DNA from 2 places in the Brachybacterium sp. genome. Region 1 is predicted to be linked to the other one. Evidence: predicted binding sites of a transcription regulator. Region 1 holds the regulator's gene; the other holds the start of a gene.
The links. Region 1 encodes LexA, which represses DNA repair genes until DNA is damaged. Its sites were predicted from a motif close to TCGAACANNTGTTCGA; they were not measured.
Positions count from the first base shown of each region.

Region 2: ACTH43_RS13950 (HNH endonuclease signature motif containing protein) is a predicted target of LexA. The motif match lies at 1,983-1,998, and genes of this name have one in related genera.

Region 1 covers NZ_JBQDLF010000005.1:47,155-50,560, forward strand. Annotated here, with positions in the region: gene ACTH43_RS03450 (HelD family protein) at 1-101, shown strand, start outside; gene nrdR (transcriptional regulator NrdR) at 316-795, opposite strand; gene ACTH43_RS03460 (peptidoglycan-binding protein LysM) at 824-1,219, opposite strand; gene lexA (transcriptional repressor LexA) at 1,390-2,085, shown strand; gene ACTH43_RS03470 (ATP-dependent DNA helicase) at 2,129-3,406, opposite strand, start outside.
Region 2 covers NZ_JBQDLF010000038.1:23,286-26,691, forward strand. Annotated here, with positions in the region: gene ACTH43_RS13945 (GNAT family N-acetyltransferase) at 1-248, opposite strand, end outside; gene ACTH43_RS13950 (HNH endonuclease signature motif containing protein) at 270-1,853, opposite strand; gene rsmD (16S rRNA (guanine(966)-N(2))-methyltransferase RsmD) at 2,299-2,877, opposite strand; gene ACTH43_RS13960 (ATP-dependent DNA helicase RecG) at 2,879-3,406, opposite strand, start outside.

The DNA.
Region 1 (3,406 bases):
ACGCCCACGGGGCCGGGGATCTCTACGTGGCGATGAGCCGATCCACCCAGCATCTCGGAGTGGTCCATGCGCGCGCACTTCCTGCCGGCATGGCCGGCTGAGGACCACCCCGTCCGCTCACCCGCTGACCGTCCAGCAGACGAGGATCGGCGGCCGTGGCTTCCCCTCCACGACCGCCGATCAGGTGTGCGCTGCAAGAGCGCACGAGGGATATCTTAAGCACAGGAACAGGTGCTCAAGCGCCAGATCCACAAAATCTACGAAACCCGCACGATCCGGCGGCGGATGCATCCCTGCGATCCCGCTCAGCTCGGCTCAGACGGAGGTCTCCTCGACACCCGCCCCATGCAGGCCCTCGGCACGCAGACGTGCGATGGCGGCCTCGAAATCCTCGAGCGAGTCGAACGCCTGGTACACGCTCGCGAAGCGCAGATAGGCCACGACATCCAGTTCCTGGAGGGGCTGCAGGATCGACAGGCCGACCTGATGGGCATCGATCTCCGCGAGCCCGCTCGAGCGAATGTTCTCCTCGACCCGCTGGGCGAGCATGGCCAGCTGGCCGTCGCTGACCGGACGCCCCTGGCATGCCTTCCGTACTCCGGAGATCACCTTCGCCCGGCTGAACGGTTCGCTGACCCCGGAGCGCTTGAGAACCGACAGCGACGCGGTCTCCGAGGTGGAGAAGCGCCGCGAGCAGTTGGGGCACTGGCGGCGCCGACGGATCGTCGCACCGTCATCGGACGTGCGCGAGTCGACGACACGCGAATCGGAGTGGCGACAGAACGGACAGTGCATCCACTCAGGGTACCGGCATCGGATCCGCTCAGCGGATCGCATCCCCTGAGACGGGCAGCTCGATCTGCTGGCCCGCGGTCACACGGCCGGTGGGCAGGTGGTTGAGGGTACGCACCTCAGCGACGAACTCCTGCTCGCTCATGGCCTCCGGAGCGAACTCCTCGGCATAGCCCCAGAGGGTGTCTCCCGCCTCGACCGTGATGGTGACGGGCTGCTGGGAGTCGGTCCCTGCCAGCGCCGCAGGAAGATCCACCGTCAGCAGCACGGCGGCAGCCACGAGCAGTCCCAGCAGGAAGGCGAGGCCAGCGAGGAGGAAGCGTCCCCGACGGGTGGGGACGAGTCGAACGCGTGCTCGATCTGCACCCTCGACGCGCTGCTCGCGCTGCGCCGGAAGAGAGAGGACCGTGGCGGTTCCAGTATTCATATCCGAACTCCTGTTCGATCGAATGTATGTGCGACTGTAGCCCGACGTTCCGGCGACACGCAAGGGAAACATCGAACACATGTTTGGCTTCTGCCTCACGCCGCCCTACGCTGGGTCACACCACATACGGAACCGCGAGGGTCCGACAGACGACGCCAGGAGGCCTCACGATGACGCCGAGCACCCCCAAGCCGATCCGGTCCCGCGGCGAGGCTCCCGCCGATGAGCGCACCGAGGGGCTCAGCCGGCGGCAGAGGCTGATCCTGGAGACGATCAACGCGGCGGTCGCCTCACACGGCTATCCGCCCACCATGCGCGAGATCGGCGATGCCGTGGGGCTGACCTCCTCCTCGTCGGTGGCCCATCAGCTGCAGTCGCTCGAACGCAAGGGCTTCCTGCGCCGCGATCCCAAGCGCCCGCGGGCGATGGAGGTCGTGATGCCAGAGGCGGATGACGCCCCCGCGCCCCTGCCGGTGACCGAGCTCAGCCCGAACTCCGTGACGGTGCCACTGCTGGGGAGGATCGCCGCCGGTGTACCGATCACCGCCGAGGAGCAGATCGAGGATGTCTTCACCCTTCCCCAGCGTCTGGTGGGCGACGGCGACCTCTTCCTGCTCCAGGTGGTCGGGGATTCGATGATCGACGCCGCCATCTGTGACGGCGACTGGGTGGTCGTCCGCTCGCAGAACACCGCGGAGAAGGGCGAGATCGTCGCGGCGATGATCGATGGCGAGGCCACCGTCAAGACGTTCGTGCAGCGCGACGATCACGTCTGGCTGATGCCGCACAACCCGGCCTTCGCACCGATCCTGGGCGACCATGCCGAGATTCTCGGGAAGATCGTGGCGGTGCTGCGCGCGATCTGAGCCCCCGCTCGATCCGGTGCCGGGGCTGCAGCGACGCCCTGCGTCAGCTCTCGGAGAGGCGACGCAGCGCGCTGAGCGCGACCTCCGGGTCCGTGGTCGGCCACAGCGGGGGCATCGACTCCCGCAGATAGCCGCCGTAGCGAGCGGTCGAGAGACGCGGATCCAGCACCGCGACCATCCCGCGGTCCGCCGTGGAGCGGATGAGCCGCCCGGCCCCCTGTGCCAGCAGCAGGGCCGCATGCTGGGCCGAGATCGACATGAAGCCGTTCCCGCCCCGCTGTCCGATCCGCTCCTGGCGGGCTGCGGTGAGCGGATCATCAGGCCGGGGGAAGGGGATCCGGTCGATGGTGACCAGGCGCAGCGAACGTCCGGACACATCCACGCCCTGCCACAGGGTGAGGGTTCCGAACAGGCTCGCATCCTCCTCGTCACGGAAGGTGCGCACCAGGTTCGCCATCGAGTCCTCTCCCTGCACCGCGATCGTCAGGTCGAGCCGAGCTCGCACATGCTCGGCGGCGAGCTCAGCTCCCCGCCGCGAGGAGAACAGGCACAGCGCACCGCCCTGAGAAGCCTCGACCAGCTCCGTGAGGTGGTCGAGCATTGCCGTGGAGGGCCCCTCACGCCCCGGCTGCGGAAGATGACGAGCGGTGTAGAGGATCCCCTGCCGGCGATATTCGAACGGGCTGCCCACATCGAGTGCGGCCCAGGCGTTGGCGTCCTCCCGCGGCGGCAGCTCCGCCGGGTCCATCCGCGCGGCGCGAGCCAGCCCGACCTCCCCGGCCGCGGGTTCGAAGCGGCCCCCGAGGGCCAGGGTGGCGGAGGTGAGCACGGCAGTGCGGTCCTCGAGGATCGCACCGCGCATCGCACCCGCGACGCTCAGCGGAGCCACCTGGATGCTCGAGCGCCCGGTGGCCTGGGAATGCGAGATCGAGACCACGTCATCCTCATCGGGAGCGGCGAGCCGTTCGCAGACGTCGATGATCTCCTGGAGGTTGGCGCGAACCGTCTTGCGCGCGCCGGCGGAGGATTCGTCCCCCGCATCCTTCGCGTCCGAGTGGGCGGTGCGGGCCTCGACCCGGAGCTGGGTGACGGCGTCCCCGAGCCGCGCCGGGAGATCACCGATCACGCGCCCGTCGGGAGACAGCTCGAGGGCTTCGCGCAGCTCTTCGGAGGCGTCGTCCAGCGCCGTCCCGGCCACCCCGAGGCCACGCAGGTCCCGCACCGTGCCTCGGAGCATGCCGGGGGTGAGCACATCGGTGACGGCGCTGGTCACCCGGGCGGAGAGATCGTGCGCCTCGTCGAAGACGACCACATCGTGGTC
Region 2 (3,406 bases), on a different contig from region 1:
CCGGAGGCGATGATCCTGCCGTCGAGCAGGCCCACCACGCAGCTGCCGAGAGTCTTGTCCCACCACTCCTGATGGTCCTCGAGAGACGTGTTCAGCGTGGTGGTCCATTCCTGCACCTCGGGCAGGCGGAACCATGGCCACACCGTCTCGGCGTCCTCGGAGAGGCCAGGACGCAGGATGAGGCGGCGCGTGTGCAGCGGCCAGTCGAGGTCGGCAAGGCCAGTGAGGGCGGTGGGCGAGCGCGTCATCGGGACAGGATAGCGGTGCGCTCAGAAGGGTGGCGGACGGTGCTCCGGCAGCGACGCCAGCGGCGGCGGCCCGGGATCGGTGAGCTCGTCGTACTCGGGCCGGGAGTAGTACTCGGTGAGATGGAGCCCCCACCGATAGGCCTCCTCGCGGTCCGCGCTCTCGGCGGGACTCTCGTCGAGGATTCCGAGGCGGGTCACGGCTTCGAACTCGAGATCGCTGCGGTACTGCTCCCATGCACGGTGCAGCTTCTCGGAGAGTTCCCTGGTGACGAGGTCGGTGTTCTTGGCGACGTCGCTGACCGCAGCGCCGCCGATCCTCCAGCGAGTGACGCCGGTGACTTCGTTCCGATCGGGATCGAGAAGTCCGGCGGTCTTCATCCGGTGGTGGGTCCTGCACAGCCGGTGGAGGTTCTCGATCGTGGTGGGGCCGCCTCGGGAAGGTTCCTCGAGGTCGAACTCCTCGATGTGGTCCATCTCGCCGATGGTCATCACAGAGCGGGCGCAGCCGGGCACCGCGCAGACGGGGTCGATCAGGCGGAGGTTCTCGGCCATCGCCGCGGAAGGGCGGTAAGTCTGGGACGCGCTGGGCAGGTAGTCCCCCGAGATCGGGTCGGTGAGCACCCGTTCGACGGCAGGCGCCTTGGCGACCATCTGCCGTGCCATGCGTGGTGGGATCGGGATCGTGCCGTCGAGCATGGCAGGTGCATTCGAGAGGCCGAGCAGCGTGAGCACGGGCACGACGAGCGAGATCCGGAAGGCTGGCGCGGGGACCTCTACCGTCCCGGTCTCGAGCATCGAACGGACCGCCACCGCATACTGCAGCGCCGCGAGGGACAGGTGCCGGCCCTCGCGCGCGGCGTCCCCATCGAGGTCGAAGGGGATCGGCGCACCGGTCTCGAGAGCGTGTCGTTGGGCGTCCTGGACGGCGCGTGCGGAGGCATCGAGCCGTTGACCGAAGGCGGTGATCTCTGGGATCGGACCGCGGATCATGATGCAGGCAGTGCCATCACCGTCGGGTGAGGGCTGGATGAACACGCCGCGCTGCTCCTGCGGAGTCTCCTGCACCGCCGCGCGGCCGAACCATTCGATGAGCGTGCGCAGCTCGCGGTAGAAGCGCTCGACGTCGATCGCCTCGAGCTGCCAGACCGCAACCCGCTCGTCGACCTGACGCCGCTGGACGTGCGTCAGCCGCAATACGCTGCGGATCAGCCACTCGAACCAGTCCACGGGCAGCGCGCCCTCCTCCACCCGTGCGAAGCATGCGGGCAGGTCGGTGACCGCGACGTGCGCATCCCGGAGGCGGTCTTCGCCACGGGACAGCTTCATGCGCAGACCTGCAGAGGCCGCCAACGCGTGGAGGGCCTTCTCGTCTCCCTCATCGCTCTCGGACCAGAGGGAAGCGAGGTCACGTATCTCGGCGACATAGAGGGCGGCGTGCTCCTGCCGTCGGCGGCGGAAGATCCGCAGCACAGTCTCAGCCTCCGGGGAGCTGGGAAGGACATCGGCGCGCTCCACGAGGGCTTTCGAGGTGAGGAGCTTGCGCACCCGCACCGGGGCGCGGGGAGGCTCCGCAGCGCGGGAAGGCTCCGCATTGGTCTGCTTCATGGCAATCCCCTCCTCTGCACCCTTGCTCGTGCCCTGTCGTGATCTGCGGCGCCGACGACCGATCCCCACACCGGATGTTCGATCGAATGTTCGACCGAGCGTGCGACCAGGTGCCGACATCTCTCATTTTAGAACACATGCTCGACAAGCGCCAGAGAAACATCCGCTCCTCGCAAATTTGTGGATAACCCACGGCGGTGGAGGAACGGTCGCGATATCCACAAATCGTGCACCAATTGGGGATACTCGCAGGTCACCAGTGCGCGCGCTCGGCATGACAACCGCCTCCGCGCCAGCCGCGCGAATTGCGTCCACGCCATATCTGCAGGCCACAAAGCTACAGCGTGTTAATGCATATTCGCCGCCGCGCTGCAAGCACTTCTTGAAAATGTGGATAGAGCGGCATCACGACGAGCCACCGAACGTCACGCCGAGCCACCGAACGTCAGGCCGGGCCACCGAACTGCAGCGCGGTCTCCCCGTACTCCTTGCTGCCGTCGTCCGCCCAGCCCTCGGGCCAGTCGACGGGACGAGTGCGTGAGGAGCGCTCGATGACGACCAGCGCATCCTCCGCCAGGGCGGGGCGGAGGGTGAGCAGAAGCTGCTCGAGCGCCTCGGTGGTCACGTCATACGGCGGGTCGAGGAAGACCAGGGTGGCGGCGTGGCCGGAGGGCTGCGATGCCGGCTGCGCGGCGAGCTGGGCCGCCACGGCAGCGGCCCTGCCGACTCGGATGTCCGTGCGCTCGGTGAGGCCGAGGTCGGCGGCGGTGCGGCGCAGCTGCTTGGCGGTCGGGCCGTGCAGCTCGACCAGCAGGGCATGCTCTGCGCCCCGGGACAGCGCCTCGAAGGCGAGTCCGCCGGTGCCCGCGTAGAGATCGAGCACGCGGGCGCCGACCAGGGCGTCCCAGCCCTCGAGCCGGTTGAACAGGGCCTCGCGCACCTTGTCGGTGGTCGGGCGGGTTCCCTTGCCAGGAGGGCCGGGGATGGTGCGGCCGCCGAGGGTGCCGGAGACGATGCGCGGCATATCAGCTCCTCTCCACGTCGGGGTCGGCATCCCGCAGCCGGTCCGCGACGGCACCGGCGAGAGCGGGGTGGGTGGTGAGCTCGGGGTCGGCGGCGACCACGGCGAAGGCGTCCTCGCGGGCCTGCTCGATGGCGCGGGCGTCACGGATGACATCGAGGTGCTTGAGGGTGCGCTGCAGGCCGGACTGCTCCTCCCCCACCAGATCGCCGGCGCCTCGGCGACGCAGGTCGAGCTCGGCGAGCTCGAAGCCGTCGGTCGTCTCCGCGATGGCGTGCAGGTGCGTGGAGTGCTGCTGCCCGGGCTCGCCGGAGGTGTCGAAGAAGGCGATTCCGGCGTGCTCCCCGCGACCCACGCGGCCGCGCAGCTGGTGGAGCTGGGAGACGCCGAAGCGTTCGGCGTCCAGGATGATCATCACCGAGGCGTTGGGGACGTCGACCCCCACCTCGATGACGGTGGTGGAGACCAGCACGTCGATCTCACCGCGCACCATCTGTCCCATCACCTCCTGCTTCTCCTCCACAGACAGGCG